Regions from separate parts of the Franzmannia qiaohouensis genome, predicted to be linked through region 1. Evidence: predicted binding sites of a transcription regulator. Region 1 holds the regulator's gene; the other holds the start of a gene.
What was found. Region 1 encodes FliA, which starts transcription of late flagellar genes. Its sites were predicted from a motif close to CTAAAGTTNNNNNNNNNNCNGCCGATA; they were not measured.
Positions count from the first base shown of each region.

Region 2: a site for FliA is predicted at 3,598-3,624, ahead of QC821_RS18860 (FliC/FljB family flagellin). Genes of this name have one in related genera too.

Region 1 covers NZ_JARWAM010000007.1:74,083-85,703, reverse strand. The annotation lists gene QC821_RS10980 (DEAD/DEAH box helicase) at 1-270, shown strand, start outside; gene QC821_RS10975 (GGDEF domain-containing protein) at 402-1,604, shown strand; gene QC821_RS10970 (EAL and HDOD domain-containing protein) at 1,720-3,000, shown strand; gene QC821_RS10965 (zinc-binding metallopeptidase family protein) at 3,013-3,978, opposite strand; gene QC821_RS10960 (RNA polymerase sigma factor FliA) at 4,170-4,865, opposite strand; gene QC821_RS10955 (flagellar protein FlhE) at 4,977-5,414, opposite strand; gene QC821_RS10950 (hypothetical protein) at 5,411-5,929, opposite strand; gene flhF (flagellar biosynthesis GTPase FlhF) at 5,940-8,255, opposite strand; gene flhA (flagellar biosynthesis protein FlhA) at 8,305-10,389, opposite strand; gene flhB (flagellar biosynthesis protein FlhB) at 10,386-11,567, opposite strand.
Region 2 covers NZ_JARWAM010000016.1:96,901-108,521, reverse strand. The annotation lists gene fliD (flagellar filament capping protein FliD) at 1-629, shown strand, start outside; gene fliD (flagellar filament capping protein FliD) at 777-2,171, shown strand; gene QC821_RS18865 (FliC/FljB family flagellin) at 2,356-3,468, shown strand; gene QC821_RS18860 (FliC/FljB family flagellin) at 3,700-4,833, shown strand; gene QC821_RS18855 (O-linked N-acetylglucosamine transferase family protein) at 5,011-9,471, shown strand; gene QC821_RS18850 (hypothetical protein) at 9,831-10,337, shown strand; gene QC821_RS18845 (hypothetical protein) at 10,468-10,668, shown strand; gene QC821_RS18840 (flagellin N-terminal helical domain-containing protein) at 10,786-11,595, shown strand.

The DNA of each region.
Region 1 (11,621 bases):
GAGCATGGCCTGCTCAAGGGTATCGAACGGCTCATCAAGCGCGACCTCGAGAAGCGCATCGAGCCGGGCTTCGAGCCCGACCCCAATGCCAAGCCAGAGCCGATCGAGAACGGTCGCCGCGGCCAGCCGAAACGTGGCGGCGGTGGCAACGGTCGCGGCAACGCCGGTGGCCAGCGCGCCAGCGGCAATCGCAGCGACCAGCCGCGGCGCAGCAGCGACGATGCCCGGGCACCGCGCCGCCGCCGTGGCGGCCGCTCCAAACAGGCCTGAGCCTTTGCCAAGCGTTCTGCATGGCCACCCACCCGGGTGGCCATTTTATTACTGGATACCCCCCCACCTTTGGTCAATACTCGTCGTCCCACGACCTCATCCTTGGTCCCTGCGTCCAGCGAGGTTCGACCATGACGTCAAGCACCCCGCCCCCGCTCGACACACCCTTGACCTGCGAAGTGCTCAAGCCGCTGCTTGACCAGCTCAGTGACGGGCTGACCCTTTGCGACCATGATGACGGCGTGCTTTATGCTAACCACGTCGCACTACGCCTGCTGGGCAGCAATGTCATCGGCCACCGGCTGGAAAGCCAACTGATCGACGATCAGCCCGGGGTGAAGATCGCCATCCACACCGGCATGCATCTCGATATGCGTGAACTACCTTTCGGGCTGGGCATGCGTGCCTATCTTTTTCGCGATCAAGGTTCGAGGATCAGTGCCGATCAAGCCCTGGCACGGCTGCGCGGGCTGGTCGAGGCGTGGCCCGATGCCGTGCTGTTCTGCGACGCCAATGGTCTCGAGATCAGCGATGCCAACCGCGCCGCGCGACAGTTGCTGGAAGATGATCATCATCGCCTGACCCGCGAGAACCTGTCGGTAATTTTCTGCGACAAGGATGCCGATCGCCTGCAGAAATTCATTCGCCAGGGCTTGCTGTCGCGGCGCGGCGCCGTCAGGCGCGAGATGCTGTTGCGCAATGACGTGCCCGTCGAGGCGACTCTGATCCGTCTCGATGAACACCAGGGTCAGCTGACGCTGATGGCAATGCTTCGCGACCGCTCCCACTATTTGGGCAAGCTGCGCGCGGTGGAGCACAAGCTTGCCAAAGCGCAATCGATGATCAGCCGCGACAGTCTCACCGGGCTGTGCAATCGCCACGGCTTCGACAAGGCACTCGAAGAGTTCATCATTGCCGGCGCCAGCGGCCGGGAGTTCGCATTGATGATTGGCGACATCGACCACTTCAAGCAGATCAACGATAGCCACGGGCATCTGGTCGGCGATGAGGCGCTACACAAGATTGGCCAGTGCATTCGTGCCCAGTTGCGCGACGCCGATCTAGTGGCGCGCTACGGCGGTGAGGAGTTCTGCATTCTGGTGGTGTGCGGTGCCGCCATGCTCTCGGAGATTGCCGAGCGCATACGCCATGCCGTGGGCGATACACCACTGGCCCTCGATAACGGCACCCTGCTGCCGGTCACCCTGAGTCTGGGCGCCTGCATGTTCGAACCCGGTATCGACGGTGAAACCCTATTCGAACACGCCGACGATGCGCTTTACGCAGCCAAGGAAAGCGGTCGCAACCGCGTTGTGATGTTTCAGTCGCCTTAGCTAAATTGTCACGTTCGGCGGCGACGAGTACTATCCTCACCATACCCTCAGGATGAGAACGCGGCATACCCGCCCGCCCCTTGGGGTCCGACAGGATCGAACGCAGGGAACCACCGTGCCATCAAGCAGCGATACTCCTCTGGCCAGCGCGACCGGCACCGACGTAAGCCCCGATGACAGCTACTGCATTGCGCTGCAGCCGATCTGCGACGCCGATTTTCAGCACGTCGGCGATGAACTGCTGTATCGCGCCAGCGCCAGCGATGCCAGCGCGACTGTCAGCGACCCGCTGCTGGCCACTGCCCGGGCCAGCAGCATGGCCATCTATGAGATCGGACTCGATAAGCTGATCGGCGATCGCCTGCTGTTCCTCAAGGTCTCCCGTGAATGGCTCGAACGGCCCGAGCTGCTGCCGTTTCCGGCCGACAACGTGGTCATCGAGGTACTCGACGACGGCACGCCGCTAGACGACCTGAGCAACGCCCTGGCGCTGATCAAGCAGCGAGGCTATCGCCTGGCGCTGGATGCCACAGCGGTACTGCAGGGCGATGTCGATACGCTCAGCGGCATGGCCGATATCATCAAGCTGCGCCTCGACGAGGGCATCGACCCCGCCCGACTCGCCGCCTTTCGCGACGCCGGCTGCCAGCTGCTGGCCCAGCGCCTCGAGACCCGCGACGACGTCGAGACGGCGCGCCAGGCCGGATGCGCACTGCTGCAGGGCTTCTTCTTCGCCCAGCCGAGCAATGTCGCCCCGCCCACCGCAAGCCGCCGCAGCAACCCCAGCATCCAGATCAAGCTGATTCGCGAACTCTACCGCGACATGGTCAATATCGACCGCCTGGCCGACATGATCGCCCAGGACCCGCATCTCTACCTGATCGTCATCAAGCGTGGCAACTCGAGCTACTACGCCCAGAGCGGCGGCGGCGGCAGCCTGCGCCGCAGCCTGCAGGTGCTGGGTATCAATGAGCTGCGCACCCTGGTCGCCACGGTGATGCTGGCCCAGAACGGCCCGGTGTCGCGTCTCACCCTCAAGCATGCCCTGACCCGCGCCACCATGTGCAAGCACCTGGCCGCGCCCTTCCCCCAGCTCGACCCGGAAGACGCCTTTACCACCGGCCTGTTCTCGTTGATGGACACCATGCTGGGGGTCGATATGCTCGACTTGCTCAATGAGGTCGAACTCAGCGCGGCGATTACCGCCGCCATCGGTGACGGCAGCGGCCAGCTCGGGGCGATTCTGATCATTGCCCGCGACTACCAGTCGTTCATCGCCCTGGATGAAGCGGGACAGGCAGGCCAGACGCTGCCGGCCAATGCGCAGCTGCGTGCGGCCTATCTGAACGCCGTGCAGGAAACCCAGGCACTGATGAACAGCCTGCAGGAGAGCTAGCGACCGACGCGCTCATAGCCCCTGGGCACCACGCCGCAGCCAGTCATGTACGAAGACCAGTTTGCGGCGTGACACTTCGGAGAGCACGAAGGGATAAAGATCCGACAGCCCCATCGCACGGTTGATGTGGTTGACCGCCATCACCTGGTGCGTCGCGACATGGATCAAGCGCTCGGCGTCTGCCTCCATGTAAGGGTCCCAGCCGTGATACGGCAGTTCGCTGGAGGAGAGTCCCGCGGCGGCGAAGCTGTCGGCGATATCCGTCAGATGCAGCAGATGGGCCGCGGTTTCGGCCCAGTCCTCGTGGGGATGGGCGGAGGCATAGGTGCTGACGAAGCTCGAGCGCCAGCCCTCGGGTGGGCCCTGCTGGTAGTGCCGCTGCAGGGCTGCGGCGTAATCTTCACGCTCGTCGCCAAACATCGCCCGGAAGGCCTCGAGAAAGTCATCTCGCAGGCTGAGCCGCCACCACAGCATGTGTGAGATTTCATGGCGCATATGGCCGATCATGGTGCGGTATGGCTCGTCGAGCGCCTCGCGACGCGTCGCGCGCAGCACCGGGTCCGCTTCCGCCACGCTGATGGTCACTACCCCCCCCACATGCCCCATGGCCACCGGCGTTGGTCCTTCGGCAAGCATGTAGAACACCGGGGGAGCGCCGGGGTCTTCCGGGCGGAACCAGTTCCAGCGCCCCAGATTATCCAGCACCCAGCGCTTGGCGGCCTCGGTCTTGGCCCAGTGGGGCATGGCATCGGGAATCGCGGGATCCGGAGCCAGCGCGGTCATCGCGCAGGCGCGGCAGAACGCTCCCTGCTCGGGGGCGATCCAGTTACAGCCGATCACGTCGCGATTGGCGCAGAACGGCGGCATGGTGATCATGGCCCTGGCCTGCGGGTCGTAGGCGACAGGCGTGCCGGTGGCAGTAGCGAGGTTGTCGAACCACAGGGACCCGGGACCGACCGGGTTGGCAAAGACGCGCATAAGGCAGTCCCTCCTGGACAACGCCAGAGCGCAGCGCTCTGGTAAAGATAGCGGCTGAATGCAGCACTCCATCCTGCAGCCTACCATTGAAGCGTCAGGCGCCCAGCCACCTATCGTTGCGCGGAGGAAAAAAACCAGAATGCGTGTTGCCAGCGTCACATGCGCAGGGCGTCTCGGTCGACGTGTGCCGGCTAGGTCAAGCGAGCTCGCAGCCGTGCCACTGCCTGGCTATGCAGCTGGCAGACCCGCGATTCGCTGACCCCCAGCACCGCGCCGATCTCCTTGAGGTTGAGCTCTTCCTGGTAGTAGAGCCCCAGCAGCAATTTCTCGCGCTCGGGTAGCAGCTCGATGGCGTCCACCAGCCGCTGGCGCTGCTCACCGTCGACCAGTGCGGCGAACGGCGACGGCGGTGCGCCCTCACCATTGCCCGGTTCGACGCCCTCCGCCACCAGCTCCTCGTAAGGCAGCAGCTGGCCACCGTTGGTATCACCCAGCTGCTGATGGTACTCGGCAAGCTCGATGCCCAGCTCGTCGGCGATCTCCTGCTCGTCGGCCGCTCGCCCCAGGCGCTGCTCGGTACGCCGCACCGCTTCGTCCAGCGCCCGCGCATTGCGCCGCACGCTGCGCGGCACCCAGTCGCGACTGCGCAGCTCATCGATCATCGCCCCGCGAATGCGCTGACTGGCATAGGTCGCAAAGCTCGCCCCCTGCCCCGCGTCGAAGCGGTTCAGACAGTCGAGCAGGCCGACCATGCCGGCCTGTATCAGGTCGTCGAGTTCGACGCTCGCCGGCAGTTTGACCTGCAGCGCCAGCGCCTGACGGCGCACCAGCGGCAGGTACTGCTCGAGCAGTGCGCCTTGATCGATCTTGCCCTTTGCCGTGTACATCGCTGTCGTTGCGACCTCAGTCAGCCTGGAAATCGAATCGTGACCGCCGCGGCGGTCTCATCACCCTGGCATTATCGCGCGACGGATCGCAGCACCAAGCCGGGAATAGCCTCATTGGCCAACGGTTTTTTTCGCCTTTGCCGCGGCGGGCCGGCGATGATCGACGATCACCTGCAGCCCGTTTACCTGCACCGGCCTTGCCCCCTGGCCGAGGCGGAAACGGAAGTGCAGCGGCTGGGCCGCGGACAGTCCCGCTAGCCCCTCGCTCTGCCCCCTGGCGCCATTCAGGCGCAGGCAGCGCTGAGGATGGCAAAGCCACGCCTCGAGCAGCGCCCCCGGCGGGGTGGCATACTGCCAGCTGATACGCGCAATCTGTGCGTCGGATGGTGCCGCACCGCTCAGCCCACGACTGTCGGTGTCACGTCCTGGCACCGCCACCCGCACGCCCTCCGCCTGGGCGACCCAGCTGCCCGACACCGCGGGCGCCCCGGCCTGGGCCCAGCAAGCGCCGGCCAGCAGCACCAGCAGTACACCCAACCACGCCTTCATGACCGCTGCTCCGATTGGCGCACCATCAGCAGGCGAATCCCCAGAAAGTCGGCGGCGGCCTGGCGCAGGTTGTTGAGCAGTCCGCGCGACACGCCCAGCCTCGGGTGCAGCAGCAGCAGCCCACGGGGCCCGCCACGTTCGGCGAGCCTTCGCAGCAGGGAGTAGCTGCGCCGGAAGGCGTCTGGATCGCTGTCGACCCACAGCGCCCAGCGGGTCTGCTGGGCGGCCAGCGTGGCCAGGTGCGGGCTGTTCTCATCGAGCGCTACCACCCGCCACCCCTGGGGGTCACCCACCCAGGCCTGTCCCTGGTGACGCCAGGCGTCGAGCAGGCGATAGACCCGGGCGGTATCGCCGTCGGGCAGCCCTACCACCAGCAGCGCCCGATCGCCTGAAGAGGACACCGCTGCATCGCGGCGCGGTGCAACGTCCGATGGCGTATCGACATCCGTCGCCGGTGTCTGGCTAAGCTCACCGGCCCACTGCCGCAGCCCCGCAGCCTGGTCCTTGAACGTCATGCTCGACATCTCAGGCAGCCACCTCACGGAACACGTCGCGCGCGGTGAACAGATGGATCAGTGCATCGAGCAGTGTCGCTGCCTGGCGGCTGCGCTGGCTGCCGAGCAGCGCCAGCAGCTGGGCGCGTACGTCCATGGCCCAGTCGCCGTCAGCGACGGCCAGGCTGAGCGCCACGTTGGCCAGCCCATGGGCGAGCTGCAGCCGCAGTTCGGCATCGCAGGCCCCCAGACCGGCATCGGCCAAGCCCTGCCAGGCGCGACGCGTCAGCGCCGGCATCTCCGCCAGCAGCAGCTGCTGGGCGATCAGCGCACGGTCATCCGGCGCCTCGGGCGCCAGCCAATAGCGCCGCGCCAGGCGCTTGCCGCTGTCGCGGTCAACGGGTGTAGCGGTGAACAGCGACAGGGGAACCGACGACTCGCCGCCGCGCCGCGCCGCATACTCGACCGTCATGCGCTGCAGCGGAAGCGTCACAAGACGCCCCTGGTGGCGACACGCCAGCTCGCTGTCCGGTGCCGCCAGCGCGGCCAGTTCCGATACTGCCACCCGTCGTCCGTCGACCAGCACGCGCTGATTGGGCTTGGCCGCAGCCAGCCACGGCAGCTGCCAGGCGCTTAGCCAGGCCAGCGCATCCGGCGCCGGTAGCGTGGCCAGCACGTGGGCCTCAGGGCCGAGCTGCTGAGCGCTCCACTCGAGCCGCTCAACGTCACCCGCCGGCAGGCGCTGGGCCTGCCAGCCGCTGGCCAGCAGCTGGCCAGCGTTGGTGGCCGCCCCGCACGGCAAGCGCCAGTCGCAGCCGTTGACACGCTGGGTGCCCCACAGCAGGGTCAGGGCACTGCTGTCACCGGCCTCGCGGGCCGCGGCCAGCTGTGCGGCGTGCAGGCCGTCAAGCGCGGCACGCTGATGCCCCAACGGCTGGCCGGCGAGCTGCCAGGCACCCTCGACCAGCGCGAAGCCGGGCTGCTGGGCGCGTAGCGCATCTAGTGCCGCGCGCAGGGCACGCCCCTGGCCGAGCAGCCCTCGCGAGAGCGCCGTAAGTCGCTTCTGCCCACTTGCCACCGGCTCGCGCAGCGCGCTGAACTCAGGCGTGAACGGTGAATCGTTATCGACCCGCAACGCCTCGGCGACCAGCGCCCCGGCATCGGCCAGGCTCAGGTCTTCCGGCACCTGCTGGCCGTGGGACACATAGTGCAGGCTCAGCGCGTGGCGAATCACGCTATCCAGCAGCGGACCCAGGCGCGCAGACTCGTCGCGCTTGGTCAGAATGCAGTCGTCGAGGCGGTTGCCGGCCGCCCGCGCCGCCTGTCGATAGCTGACGATGACATCTTCGAGGGTATCGCCGTGGCTGGCGGCATTCAGCAGCAGCAGCAGCCGCACCTGGCGCCCGCTGGCAGAGAGCTGCTCGATCTGTTTCACCAGGCGCTGGTCGCGCTGGCTCATGCCTACGGTATCGATGATGATCAGCCGCTTGTCAGCGAGCCGCGCCAGCGTTTCGTCGAGTGGCGCATCGGCCTCCTGGGCGTGCACCTCGACACCCAGCAGACGCGCATAGATGCGCAGCTGCTCGTGGGCACCGATGCGGTAGCTGTCGGTGGTCACCAGCGCCACCCCGTCGCTGCCGTGGCGCATCACGTAGCGCGCCGCCAGCTTGGCGGTGGTAGTGGTCTTGCCGACCCCGGTCGGCCCGACCAGGGCAATCACCCCGCCCTGGTCCAGCAGCGCCGCCTCGTCGCCGGGCGTACTAAGCCTTGCGGCGAGCTGACGGCCCAGCCAGGCGTCTTCAGCGGCAGCGTCGCCGGCAGCATCCAGCTCGGCGGGCAGCTCGGCAAGCAGCTCCGCTGCCAGGCGCGGGCCGACCCCCGCCGACCACAGGCGCTGATGCAGCCGCGCCAGCGGGTCACGATCGCTGCGCTGGTCGCGCTGCTGGCGCCCCAGCATGTCGCGCATTTCCTGCATTTCACCCAGCAGCCGCTCGCTGAGCGCAGCAAAATCGGGCTGTGCGGCGGCGGGTGGCGCGGCAGCGCTCGACGGCTCCGGGCGATGTTGAGGCTCGGGTGCCGAACGTGCCGCGGCCTGGCTGGCATAGGCCCGCGCCTGACGCGAGGCGTCGGCGGGCGAACGCAGTCCCGGCGCCGCGTCTCCAGCGGGTGGCGAGGCTGCTTGGGTGGGCGCAGTCATGCGCCCATGGGCATCGTCGGCCAGGGCGAGGACTTCCACGCCGCCGTCGACGTTGCGATTGGAAAGAATCAGGGCGTCGTCGCCCAGGGCAGCACGCACCTGGCGCATTGCCTCACGACTGTTGACGCCGAGGAAACGTTGAACACTCATCGCACGCCCCTCACAGGCTGGGATTGAATGGCAGATTCAATGCGCTGGCTCATCCGCGCGCCCCCACCGTACTGGTCACGCGCAGGGTACGGTCGTCGGGAATTTCGGCCTGGGACAGCACCACCAGCTGACGCAGGCGGCGTCGCAGGAAGCGCGACAGCACCGCGCGCAGGCTGTGCTGGACCACCAACACCGGCGGCTCGCCAGCCATCTCCTGGCGGTTCAGGGCCTGCTCGGCCTCGCTCATCAGGGTATCGGCGAGACCAGGCTCGAGCGCCCCGCCGTTGTTCATGGCCTGCATCAGCACCTGCTCGAGGTTGGCATCCAGGCCGATGACGTGGAGCTCCTCGGTGCCGGGGAACCACTGCTGGGTGATCGAGCGACCCAGCGCCACGCGCACCACCTCGGTGAGGCTGGCGGCATCGCTCTGCTGGCCGGCATGCTCGGCCAGGGTGTCGAGAATGGTGCGCATGTCGCGGATCGACACCTCCTCGTCGAGCAGATTCTGCAGCAGCCGCTGCAGCGTGGTGAGGCTGATCGCCTTGGGCACCACGTCCTCGACCAGTGCCTTGCTGTCGTCGCCCAGCTTGTCGAGCAGCTGCTGCACCTCGTTGCGGCCCAGCATCTCGCTGGCATGGCGATGCAGCAGGTGGTTGAGGTGGGTGGCCACCACGGTGCCGGCGTCGACCACGGTGTAGCCGTAGACCTGGGCGTGCTCGCGCTGGGCGGTATCGATCCATACCGCCGGCAGGCCAAAGGCCGGGTCGGTGGTCTCGGTACCCTCGACATGGCCGGAGACCTGGCCCGGGTCGATGGCCAGCCACTTGCCCGGGAAGGCCTCGCCGCGCCCGACTTCTACGCCCTTGAGCGAGATCACATAGGTGTTGGGTCCCAGCTCCAGGTTGTCGCGAATATGCACCACCGCCGGCAGGAAGCCGACGTCCTGGGCGAATTTCTTGCGCACGCTCTTGATCCGCCCCAGCAGCTCGCCCTGCTGGCGATGATCGACCAGCGGAATCAGTCGATGGCCGACCTCCAGGCCCAGCGTATCGACCAGCTGCACATCGTCCCAGCTGGCCTCCGGGGCCTCGGGTGGCGGCGGCGCATCGGCCTTGATCTCCTGCTCGGCGATGGCGCTCTCCTGACGGCGCATCAGCCACCAGGCCAGCCCGCCGAGCAGCGCGGTGAAGAACAGGAACACGAAGTTGGGCATGCCCGGGACCATACCCAGCATGCCCATCACGCAGGCCGACAGGATCAGCACCTGGGGATTGACGAACAGCTGGCTGATCATCTGCTGGCCAACATCTTCATCGGTCGTGACCCGCGATACCGTCACCCCTGCCGCGGTGGAGATCACCAGCGCCGGGATCTGCGCCACCAGGCCATCGCCGATGGTCATCAGGGTGTAGGTGCGCGCGGCATCGCCGAAGCCCATGCCGTGCTGCAGCATGCCGATCAGCAGGCCACCGATGATGTTGACCACCATGATCACCAGGCCGGCCATGGCATCGCCGCGCACGAACTTGCTGGCGCCGTCCATGGAGCCGTAGAAATCGGCCTCCTGGGCCACCTCGGCACGCCGCTTGCGTGCGTCATCCTCACCGATCAGGCCGGCGTTGAGGTCGGCATCGATGGCCATCTGCTTGCCGGGCATGGCGTCGAGCATGAAGCGCGCGCCAACCTCGGCAATGCGCCCGGCGCCCTTGGTGATGACCATGAAGTTGATGATCACAAGGATCAGGAAGACCACCAGGCCGACCGCAAAATTGCCGCCAACCAGAAACTCGCCGAACGCCTCGATCACCTTGCCCGCGGAGTCGCCCCCGCTGTGGCCTTCCATCAGGATCACCCGGGTCGAGGCCACGTTCAGCGACAGCCGCAGCAGCGTGGTAAACAGCAGAATTGCCGGGAAGGCGGCGAAGTCGAGGGGCTTCTGGGTGAACATGCTGACCAGCAGCACCATCACCGCCAGGGCAATATTGAAGGTAAAGAACATGTCCAGCGCAAACGGCGGCAGCGGCAGGATCATCATCGACAGGATCATGAGGATGAGGATCGGGCCGGCCAGCAGCTTCATATGCACGCTGCCCATCCAGTCGCGGCGGCTCATCAGGTCAGTCAGCGCTCTCATCGAGGCTCCTCGGTTGCATCATTCTCTCCTGACGCCGCGCCTGGCGACTTGACGTCGAGTTCAGCCGGTACCGGCAGGTCACTAGGCGTATCGGGCATCTCTTCGGCTCCGGCATGGGCCCGCTTGAGGCGGAACGCCCAGGCCAGGACCTCGGCCACCGCGGTATACAGTTCGAACGGTATCTCACGGTCGAGGTCAACGTGATGGTAGAGCGCGCGCGCCAGCGGCGGCGCTTCGAGCAGCGGCACGCCGTGCTCCTCGCCCAGCTCGCGAATTCTCGCGGCCACCGCGTCGGCGCCCTTGGCGACCACCCGCGGCGCCGACATCAGGCCATCGTCATAGCTCAACGCCACCGCATAGTGGGTCGGGTTGGTAACGATCACATCCGCATTGGGGACCTTGCTCATCATGCGGTTACGCGCCATCGACTGCTGCTGCGAGCGGATCCGCGCCTTGAGATGCGGGTCACCCTCGGACTCCTTGTGCTCGCGCTTGACCTCGTCCTTGCTCATGCGCAGCTTCTTGGCATGGCTCCATAGCTGATAGGGCACGTCGATCAGGATCACCACCAGCAGTGCCAGCACGATCAGCCCACAAGCCAGCGCCGCCAGCTGCATCGCACTGGCCAGGGCCTGCTGGATGGGCTGATCCATCAGGCTCAGATAGCGGCCACGGTTGGTATACAGGAAGGTCAAGGCCACGCCCCCTACCAGCACCGACTTGGCGATCGCCTTGAGCAGCTCGATCACCGCCTGAACGCCGAACATGCGCTTGAGGCCCTTGAGCGGGTTGAGCTTGGAGAGCTTGGGCTGCAGCGACTTGGCGGAAATCAGCCAGCCACCGAGCAGCGCCGGAGCAACCAGCGCAACGACCATCAGCAGCAGGAACAGCGGCAGCATGGTCAACAGGGTGTGCTGGCCGATATTGAAGATATGCGTCAGCATCGGCATCACCTCGAAGGCGTGCCGGCGCTCGAACAGGAACGCCTGCTCCATGGCCAGGCCCAGCTGGTCGTAGAGCATCGCGCCCATGGTATACAGGCCGATGACGCCGCCCAGCAGCAGCATGAAGGTAGTCAACTCACGGGAACGCGCGACCTCGCCATCCTCGCGCGACTTCTGCAGGCGGCGTGGCGTGGCTTCTTCGGTCTTTTCCTGATCGCTGCTCTGGTCGGCCATGGCGCTTAGGCGTCTTCACGAAGCTGAGGGGTGGACGCTGGCCATTGTCGATAA
Region 2 (11,621 bases), on a different contig from region 1:
TTGTAGTCGAGCGCGATAACGCTACCATTCGTGACAGCATCGTCGGTTTTGTCGACGCCTACAATGAGATGAAGAGCACCACCGGACAGCTGACCGCCTTCAACGGTGAAGAGGGTGAGGCTGGACCGCTGATTGGTGACAGCACGGTTCGCGCCATCGAGTCCAGCCTTCGTAACGACCTCGCTTCCGGTGTCACCCAGAATGGTGAGCTCGCGCTGCTCTCCGACATGGGCCTTTCACTTAGCGTGGACGGCACCCTCGAGCTTGACGAGCAGCAGCTGGATAGCGCCCTGGCCAATGACCCCGATGGTGTGGCCAGCTTCTTTGCAGGCGACGAGGCCACACCCGGCCTGGCCGGCCGCTTGGCGAGCACCACCGAGCAGCTGCTAAGCAGTAATGGCGCTCTCGAAGGATCCATCAATAGCGCCGAGACCCGCATTGGTAGCCTCGAGGATCGTTTCGAGCGCACTGAGCAGAGCATCGACCGGACACTTGACCGTTATCGTACCCAGTTTGCTCAGCTCGACGGCATGCTGGGCCAGATGCAGCAGACCAGTAACTATCTAACCGAGCAGCTCAATGGCCTGGGTGGCGGTCAGGGCGGGGGTGGCATGGGCGGCATGATGTAGTGCCACGTATGTCGCCAAGCTCGACCTTCTATACCCCGGCCCGCGCCGGGGTTTTTTGCGCCAGCGAAAAAATGGCATAAAGTTATCTGCCAAGCGGCCGATAATACCGCTATCAGTGTGAGGACTGCTCAAAGGGAGCTGATCGGTATGTCTACTATTACGTCGTTGGGAGTAGGGTCAGGGCTGGATCTGTCGGGGCTGCTCGACCAGCTGCGCGATGCCGAGCGCGGTAAGCTCGAGCCTATCAAACTGCAGCAAACCCAGCAGAAGGCCAAGATTTCTGCCTATGGACAGCTACAGTCGGCATTGACCAAGTTCCAGGACGCGGTAGCCAAGGTCAACGACCCCAAGCTGTTCGAGAGTCTCTCCACCAACGTTAGTGGAGGCGAGGGGGTAAAAGCATCCGCGTCTGCCGAGGCCAACCCTGGCCGCTATGAGGTGGAAGTGGTCAATGCCGCTCGGGCGGGCAGCCTGGCCACTAGCAGCGTGGCCGCCAACGACCAGGCACTGACCGGCGCCGATGCCACGCTCACCCTGACCTTTGGTAAAATCGACCCTGACACCGGCGAGCCCATCGCGCTTACCCTGGATCTCGAGGAAGGCGCCACGCTGATCGATATCCGTAACGCCATCAATGCATCCGAAGACGCTGGAGTCAGCGCCTCAATCGTCAACGATGGTACCGGCTTTCGCCTGGCGCTAAGTTCCAAGGAGACCGGTCAGGATGCCTCTATCCAGGGCCTGGAATTCACCGGCCTGGCCGGGGGCGTGACCCTGGATGCCGACCCGGCGACCCAGCGCGACGGGATCGATGCCGAGATCAACGTCAACGGCATTCGAATCACCAGCCCCAGCAATAGCATCGAAGGCGCTATTCAGGGCGTGACCCTGAACCTCGAGCAAGGCACCGAAGGCTCTACCTCCACCGTGGTGGTGGAGCAGAACACTCGCGCGGTGCGCGAAGCGGTTACCGGCTTCGTCGATGCCTTTAATGCTCTGAAGGGGTCTATTAGCAAGCTGACCGCCTACAACGCCGAGACCAACACGGCCGGCAATCTCAACGGCGACAGTATGGTGCGCACCATCGAGTCGCGCATGCGCAGTGTACTCAGTGGCGGCGTGGCCGGCGGTGAATTTGCCACACTCAACCAGGTCGGCATCTCGCTGCAGCGCGATGGCACCCTGAAGCTGGACAACGACCGTCTCGATGAGCTGGTCAGGTCTAATATGGCGGGTCTCAGCGACTTCTTTGCCGGCGACAAGAAAGACGCTGGCATGGCCGGGCAGCTCAACCAGACGCTTGGACAGATGCTCGGCACGAACGGCATCGTCAAGAACACCATTAGTGGCGCCGAGAGCCGCGTCGAGAGCCTCAACGAGCGCTATGCCCGCATGGAGCGCAGTATCGAGGGCACCATCTCGCGCTACCGCGTACAGTTCGGCCAGCTCGATGCCATGATCGCGCAGATGAACCAGACAAGCAGCTACCTTACCCAGCAGTTCGATGCACTGGATGCTCAGTTAGGCCGCGGGAGCAGGTAACGTTTAGTGTTGGTAACACCTGGCAAGGCGGCCCTGATGGCCGCCTTGCTTGTTTAAAATCCCCGTAAGTCAATTACTCCCCTAAAGTATCCTCGGAGGTTGCCGATAATCCTATCGTGCCGGCACGCAGAGCCCATGGTGGGCAACGACAGGGAGCCGGTGGTTACCTTACGAGGAACCTATCATGTCAGTGATCAACACCAACATCACGGCAATGATCGGTCAGGCTAATCTGACCAAATCGCAGAATGCACTACAAACCTCCATGGAGCGTCTCTCTTCTGGCCTGCGTATCAACAGTGCCAAGGACGATGCTGCTGGCCAGGCCATCGCCAATCGTATGACTGCGCAGATCACTGGTCTGTCCCAAGCGCAGCGTAACGCCAACGATGGTATCTCCGTGGCACAGACTGCTGAGGGGGCGTTGAATCAGATCAACGACAACCTGCAGCGTGTACGCGAGCTGAGCGTTCAGGCCGCCAACGGCACCAATAGCCAGAATGATCTGCAGTCCATACAGGATGAGATCGATCAGCGGCTAAACGAGATCGACCGTATCTCCAGCGAGACCAACTTCAACGGTGTTAGTGTCCTGGCCAGTGAGCGCGGCCTGCAGATTCAGGTTGGAGCGAACGACGGCGAAACCATTACCGTCAACCTCAAGGAGATCACGTCCGCGACGCTCAAGCTTGACGATTTTAACGTCAATGGCTACGTAGATGTGCCGGATGGTGCCACCGGAACCCTCGAAGAGGCACTGGGGCTGGAAGATGCCAGTTTCGCAACCGGTGATTTTGCCACAGCACTGGCTGCAGCTGATGTCAACGGCATTGATTTGCCGGACGGTTTCTCCACCACGGGTAACAGTCTGACCGTAGACAGCGAGGGTAACTACTTCATCCAGGGTACTCTGGATGGAGAAACGGCTTACGTCTCAGCTTCTGTCAATGTGACCAAGAACAGCGATGGAGAAGTGACCGGGCTGGACGTGACAGCAGGAAGCTTGGTCAAGGGGCAGCGTTCGGAAGGGCCTCTGGCCGCGCTCGATAGCGCCTTGAACCAGGTCGATAGCCTGCGCTCCGAGTTGGGTGCGGTGCAGAATCGCTTCGAGGATGCCATCACCAACCTCAATACCAATGCCACTAACCTGGCGGCGGCTCGCTCACGCATCGAAGATGCCGACTACGCAGTCGAAGTCAGCAACATGACGCGTGCTCAGATCCTGCAGCAAGCCGGTACCTCGGTGTTGGCCCAGGCCAACCAGATCCCGCAGAACGTCTTGTCGCTACTTGGCTGATGACACCTCGAGCTGCCACAGCAGGCCTCCTACGGGAGGCCTGCTGCGTTATGAGGCATCAGCTACACCGCTACAACTGCTGTTTCTGAGATAGTTTTACAGCCTTTTACAAAAAAAACGCTTATGGCCCTAAAGAACCGAGCAGGCCCGCCGTTAAAGAGTATAACGGCACACGAGGCCGTCGGGACGGCTCCAGTAGGGGTCATTAGACGAGAGCAAGGAGACATTACGATGTCAGTGATCAATACCAACATCACGGCCATGATCGGCCAGTCAAACCTCAACAAGAGCCAGAACAGCCTCCAGACATCCATGGAGCGTCTGTCCTCCGGCCTGCGTATCAACAGCGCCAAGGACGATGCCGCCGGTCAGGCCATCGCCAACCGCATGAGCAGCCAGATCACTGGCTTGGCTCAGGCGCAGCGGAATGCCAACGACGGCATCTCCATTGCCCAGACCGCCGAAGGCTCGCTGAACCAGGTTAACGATAACCTGCAGCGTATTCGTGAGCTGAGCGTGCAGGCTTCCAACGGCACTAACAGCCAGAACGACCTGCAGTCCATCCAGGACGAAATCACCCAGCGCCTCAACGAGATCGACCGTATCTCCGAAGAGACCAACTTCAACGGCGTCAGTGTGCTGGCCGATGAACAAGCGCTGCAGATCCAGGTTGGTGCCAACGACGGTGAAACCATTACCGTCAACTTACAAGAGATCAATGCCGAGACCCTGGGCCTGGATGACTTTAACGTCAATGGTTATGTGGGTGATCTGGATACCACTGACACCGCTAACTCTGGTGCCATGGCGACGGCTCTGGGGCTTGATGATAGTGACTTTTCTACCGCTGGTGCCGACTTTGGCGCAGCCTATGACGCAGTAGATGTCGATGGTTTGGATGGTCTGCCTGATGGGTTTACAGGCGGTGCGCTGGGCGTAGATGATAATGGCAACTTCTTCATCGAAGGTGATCTCAACGGCGAGACAGTGGTCTTCTCTGCGACCGTGGGAGTCGAGTTTAATGACGATGGTGAAGTAACAGCTCTTGGTGTAACTGCGGGTAGCCAGATCCCAGGCGATGGTTCTCGCTCCGAAGGCCCCATGGCGGCACTGGATAGTGCCCTGAACCAGGTCGATAGCCTGCGCTCCGAGCTGGGTGCGGTGCAGAACCGCTTCGAGGATGCCATCACCAACCTCAACACCAATGAGACCAATCTGGCTGCGGCTCGCTCGCGTATCGAAGATGCCGACTACGCTGTCGAAGTCTCCGACATGACCCGCGCGCAGATCCTGCAGCAAGCCGGTACCTCGGTACTGGCACAGGCCAACCAGATTCCCCAGAACGTGCTGTCTCTGCTGGGCTGATAATAACTGATCCATCGAGCGTTCTCGCTCGTTACCTAACGGGCCCTTCGGGGCCCGTTTTCATTCGTTTGCGTTGAATCACTCAATAGCCAGCCAAAATCCGGTTTCCTCGTTCCTTTGGTTCGACGCCACTAGCCGTAGGCTGACAGCATTGCCCACTACACCAAGTTGTCAGCCATGTCACGTAAGAAGCCTTCATCCTCACACCCTCAAGCCAAACAGGCACCGCTTACCCTGGCTCAGGCACGAAGCCTGACCCGTAAACGCCCCGACGATGCTGTCGCCTGGCAAACCCTGGGTAGGCTATTGGCCAGGGAGGCACAGTACGCCGAAGCCGGGGAGGCCCTCGAGCGCGCTATCGAACTAGCGCCGCAAGAGCCGAGCCACCATGACTGGCTTGGCTATATCGCCTATAAACGCCACGATACGCGCCAGGCGCTGTCGCATCTCGACCGAGCCGAGGAGCTGGCGCCCGCAAGTGTGCGCGCCCTGGTGACACGGGCCAAGATCTATTCCGACCATGCGGCATATCAGAGAGCCTTGGAGTATGCCCAGAGGGCCGAGCAATTGGCGCCACAGGATGTGCGCGTGCTCGACACCCTTGGCACCGTCTATAACGGGCTTTATCGCTATGAAGAGGCGCTGGCGATCTATGATCGGCTGACCCAGCTCGACCCTGGTAATTACGTCCACTGGAACAATGCTGGAAACGTGCGGCGTGATCTAGCGCTGCTGGAAGATGCTTACCGCTGCTACGAACGTGCCGAGACATGCGCCAAGGATAGCTCGGTAGCCTACTCCAACCGACTGACTGCGATGCATTACGATCCCGCCGCTACTCGTGCGGATATCGCCGAGCTGGCTCAGGCTTGGGAAGCCCGCTATGCACCAGACGTTGTCGCGTCGCGGCCGCAGCCGACCACTCGTCAACCGGGAAAGCGTCTGCGTCTCGGCATGTTTTCGGATGGTTTCCGCAAGCATCCCGTCGGCAAGATGATCGTACGCTGTTTGGAGAATCTGGATCCTGCTCAGTTCGAGCTGTTTGCATACACTTCCAGCGAAGTCACCGATGACCTGACGCGACGCATAAAGGCCACGACGCACCATTGGCGTTCCATGCGTCATCTGACCGACGCAGCCTTCGCACAGCAGGTACGGGATGATGGCATCGATATCCTGATCGATTTATCCGGCCATAATTCCGGCAACCGCATGCGCGCCGTCGCAATGCAGCCCGCCCCTTTACTGGTCAAATGGGTCGGCGGGTTGATCAACACCACTGGTGTGGCTGCCATGGATTATCTGATCAGCGATGCCATCGAGTCTCCCGAAGGCGAAGACGCTTACTATACCGAGAAGTTGATTCGCATGCCGGAGGACTACATCGTCTTCGATCCGCCTGCCAAGCTTCCGGAAGTGGGAGAGCTACCTGCCACTCGGAATGGCTATATTACTCTAGCCTGCTTCAATAACCCGACGAAGCTCAATAGCGCCACTTTAGCCCAATGGGCCGCGATAATGCACCAGTTGCCGGACTCACGGCTGCTTCTCAAGGGGCGCCCATATACCAGCGAAACCTTCTGCGAGCGGCTATATGCGATGCTGGAGGCAGAAGGCATCAAGCGCGAGCGTCTGATGATAGAAGGGCCGGGCACGAACTATGAGCTGCTGGAAGCCTACAACCGAGTCGATATTGCGCTTGACCCATGGCCCTACTCGGGCGGCTTGACGACCTGTGAGGCATTCCTGATGGGGGTGCCGGTCGTCACTATGCCAGGGCCTACCTTTGCGGGACGTCATAGCGCGACCCACCTGGCTCATGCCGGGATGCCGGAACTGGTGACCCATAGCTGGGAAGAGTATCACGCCCGGGTGCTCGAACTAGCCAGTGATTTGGATAGCCTGGCTACTATTCGCAGCCACCTCCGGGAAGTGCTGGTTCAGTCCCCGGTATGTGATGGCCCATGTTTTGCACGGCACTTCACTACCGCGATGCGCGCTATTTGGCAACGCTACTGCGCCGACGAGCTGCCGGCGGCATTGAGCATCGACAAAGAGGGTGGCGCCTACTTCGAAGGCGCTACGTTGCCAGTGCAATTGGTGGAACCTCAGCCGTTGATCGACGAGAATGACGAGCGTCAGGGAGGTTTTAACTGGGAGCTCGAAGGCAAGTTGATCGCCATCGACAATGGTGGGCAACTGCTGCACAACAAGGCCGTGCAGCAGCTACTGAAAAGTCGGGCCATGGAAGTCGTGATTTTCGACCCTGCCGGGGATGCCATCAACGACCCTGTCAAGAATCAAGAAGGCATTCACTACTATTCAGGTGCACTCTTGGGTGATGGCCAACCGACAACTCTCTACGCCTGCCTGGACCCTAAGCAGAGCGCTACCCTGAAACCGTTGCAGGAGCCTTGGCTACCGGAAGATGTCGCCAAGGGGAATCGGGTATTGACCGAACTGCCAGTCAATACGATCCCCTTGAACAAAATAGAAGGCCTACCATCCATTGATTGGTTGGTGTTGGATGCATCTCATGACAACAGCGCTATCCTCGAGCACGGAGCTGAAGCGCTAGAAAACACCCTGCTTATTCAGGTCAAAGTCGCTTTCCAGCCAACCCATGAAGGGCAGGCGAAACTTGGTGAGTTAGAAAACTGGGCGAATAATCATGGTTTTCGTTTGCATAATATTTATGAGATCCAGTGCCGGAGTCAAGTTTTAAATTCCATCTCGGTAAGCAGCGATAAGCACAATGATATTTTTATGGCCGATTTTATCTTTTTGCCTGATTATGTGATTCTTGAAAAGATGGATTATAAAGAAAAGGCAAAGTTATCTTTTTTGCTGCATACAATATTTAAATTTTATGATCTCTCCTTTTTCTTGATTGATTCAGTCGATAAGTATTTGGGTGGAAAATATTTTCGTTATTTTTTAAATAGCACTCCTGAACTATCTGAGGGGTTTGAGAATAAGCTTTCTTTTCTTAAGGCGGAGATATCTGAAAGTCAGGCTGAAAAATTAAACGCGCTGATTACTTCTTTCGTAAATTGCGACGAGCGAATTATTAACGAGTGGACTAAGGCTAGTGAACTCGTTCTTTATGAAGAAGAAAGGAATAATGCTGCTTTTTTTGTTCTTTCACACTCACTATGCAGTAGTGTAGATGTAGATAGCGACTATGAGCTAGGCTATAGGCTAAGGAAGTTTGGTTGGGAAAAAAAAGAAAGGCTATATAATCACTGGTTTGATTATGCTGTAAATAATTATGAGCATGAGTGCTGCAATGCTTCTGTAATCGTTATATCTAATGGTTTTAAAGAAAAGCTGTTTCATAACTTAAAGGAGATAAGAAGGCAGGGTGGAGATTTAGTGCAGATTATATTTGTTAACAATGGAAGAGATGATGGCGACTTTGAGTCAATTAATGATTATGTTGATACATGGGTGAGGTTGAAAAGTAATTCTGGTGCTTATTTGGCCAGAAATGTGGGTTTTTTGTTCTCACGCGCACCATTAAGTATTTTTATAGACGATGACGGCTATCCCGATGCTGGTTTTATAGATAGCCATTTAATAGCCCATAGTGTTAACAAAGTCATATGTGCCCGGGGTGTGTGCAAAAGTGATACAATTGAACAGCCAAAGCATTACTATCTCGGGAGTGAGATGATCTCATCTCCCCCAACACTGGAAGGTAATGTGTCAGTCAATAGCTCGGCGTTTGCTAAAGTCGGTGGATGGGGAGACTATATTTTATTTGGGCATGGCGGTTTTGACTTGTCTGTTAGATTTATGAATATGGGGTATGATGCGGGCAGCCAAATATATATACCTGATGCGGTATTGTTTCACGACTATGTGAGAAGCAAGGATCATGCGAAAGTGAAAACCTCTTTGCAAAAGGGATCTTGGCTAATCCTCGATAAGATGCATGGTGGTATCTCGGCTAAGATTAGAAACGGCTTTTTTAGTGGTGAAAGTGCTTCTGAAAAAATTAACTCTGTTGCAGAGAAGGAGTTGGAGCTTCCAGAGCACTCCTTTAGTGCTGAGTGTGAGAAATATTTACTTAGGTGTTATGAAAACGCTAGCGTTATTTTGGAATATGGTACAGGGGCTTCTACATTACTTGCTTCTCGTATGCTTGGAAAACATATTTATGGTGTGGAGAATGACTTTAATTGGGCAGAGCGAATGAAAGTTATTTTTAATCATCCGTCTTTCTGCTGTAGCTCTTCCCCTCATATATACCATGTTGATATTGGTAAGACGGGAGCATGGGCAAAGCCATTAGATAAAAAATTATGGGAGAGCTTTCCTGATTATCCAATGAGGATCTGGGATGAACCATGGTTTGAGGATCCTGATGTGGTGTTAATTGATGGCCGATTAAGGACTGCCTGTTTTCTGACAATCTTGCTTAAAGCGAGAAAAAAGACAACGGTTTTGTTTGATGATTATCGTGACAGGACCTATTATCATGTTGTTGAGAAGCTGCTAAAGCCTGTCGATTTTATCGATAGAATGGCGGTGTTCGAAATCTTCCCCGATAATGTAGAAATCAAGAAATCTGACTGGAGTTGGATAATACCTGAGTTTTATAAAGTAACTTTATCAGGTAGAGACGGGCGTTGAGGATTTAGAAAAAGTGTACAGTGATGGTTATCACCTGACACATGCCCCCGTTGTAATGACCCCCTGGTTTCTGCACACCCCGCATTAGCATCGAAGGGTGTGCAGAAACCGGGAGGCATTACAATGCGGGCGTTTTGTTTTGTAGGTGGCCAGATGCTCGATTGAGCTGTACCGGCTTTCACGGATCCCTGTGGTCTGAGTCGGATTGTTCTCTTGCCTGATCGTCTGCGGAGCCCTTCTTAAGTCACGATCTCCTGCATCGGTAGCTTAGATGAGGGCTCAAGTTTTCCTCCTACATGCCGATATGCTTATGAATATAACAAAAAGCTGGCACAACAACGTAGAGGGGATATCAGCACATGACCCATTTCGAGACCCTTCCCGCCGCCCTGGAAGTGGATGTCATTGATGGCCTGGAGCAGGCATTGAAGCGCTTGCAGGAACGCGATGCGGCGCTACTGGAAGCCCAGGCCAATGAGCGCAGTATCACTGCTCGACTGGGGTGCCATCTACAGGCAGTATTTCCCGACTGGGACGTCGATTGCGAGTTCAACTGCTGGCGCGGGCCACTGCAGAGCAGAGGCCATATCGTGGTGTCGACCACCAGTGCCACCACCGAGGCGCCGACCATCTTTCCCGACCTGCTGATTCATCGCCGTGGCAGCGGTGAAACCCTGGCGGTGATCGAAGTGCTGAAGAGCGATGCCCAGAGCGCACGGCACCGAGAAAGGCGAAAACTTCAACACTGTCTGAAAAGGCTCGGTTGTCCGCATGCGGCGATGATCGAGATCGGTGTCGGGGAGCGGCGTGGTCGACACCACTTGGAGATGCTGGCGACGCCGCTGCATGACGAGCAGAGCTTATAACCATCTGCACAGGTAGCGCTTTGCTCGATTATGCCCGCAAACGCCGTTTCTCTACGCTTTTCAGCAAATCGACGGTGTGGCCGGGCTTCTACAATGCAGCTATACCCTGCCATGCCGAGGCTTTTTTACCGTGACGCTCGACGAGTACCATCGGATCATCGAGGAGTTCGATAGCCTGATCCGCGACACCCGTGCGCTGATGCTGCGCTTTGAAGCCTCGGGTATGGATGAATCCCACGAGGCCGAGTACCTCGAGGTGCATGATATCTACGCCAAGGCGGTGGCCGATCAGCGTGCCTACACGCTGTCGATGCTCGATGAGGTCGCCTGAGAGGTGATCGCCTCTTGATCTGCGAATAAACGAGAGCTAAAGCTTTTTCCGCGCCGGCCGATACTCTGAGTAACCACCCCTGCGCGCCGCCCGGCGCGCCCTTGAGGGCTTGCCACGGTGCTGGTGCTCAATACTTCTATCATGTCGATGCTGGCGCGCCAGCATCTCCATAGCAGTCAGTCAGAGATGCAGACGGCGATGCAGCGGCTGTCGTCCGGTCTGCGTATCAACAGTGCCAAGGACGATGCCGCCGGTCAGGCGATTGCCAATCGCATGACCGCGCAGATCCGTGGCCTGGCCCAGGCACAGCGCAATGCCAATGACGGCATCTCGCTGGTGCAGACCGCTGAGGGTGCGCTTAATCAGGTCAACGACAATCTGCAGCGTATCCGCGAGCTCTCGGTTCAGGCGGCCAACGGCACGCTGAATGAGCGCGATCTGGCGTCGATTCAGAGTGAGATTGATGAGCGCCTCGACGAGATCAATCGCCTTACCGGCCAGACCGATTTCAACGGCGTCAAACCGCTGGGGCAGACTCGCTCGCTGTCGATTCAGGTGGGAGCCTACGACGGCCAGACGATCGATATCGCCTTGACAGCACTCAACCTCGACGGGCTGGGCCTTGAGGGCTTCAGCGTCGAGGAAGTGGACGAGGACCGCCTGGCGCGGCTCGATGAGGCACTAAAGCGAGTCGACCGCCAGCGTAGCTATCTGGGGGCGACGCATAATCGCCTCGAAGGGGTGGTCGATAATCTGGCTACCACTCAGATCAACCTGGCGGCCTCACGCTCGCGGATCATGGATGCCGACTACGCGGTCGAGGTGTCGCGGATGATCCGCGCGCAGATCCTGCAGCAGGCCAGCATCGCGGTGCTGGCTCAGGCCAATCAGCTGCCCAATATGATTCTCACACTGCTGCAGCGCTGATATCCCTCTGATTAGGTTGCTTTATT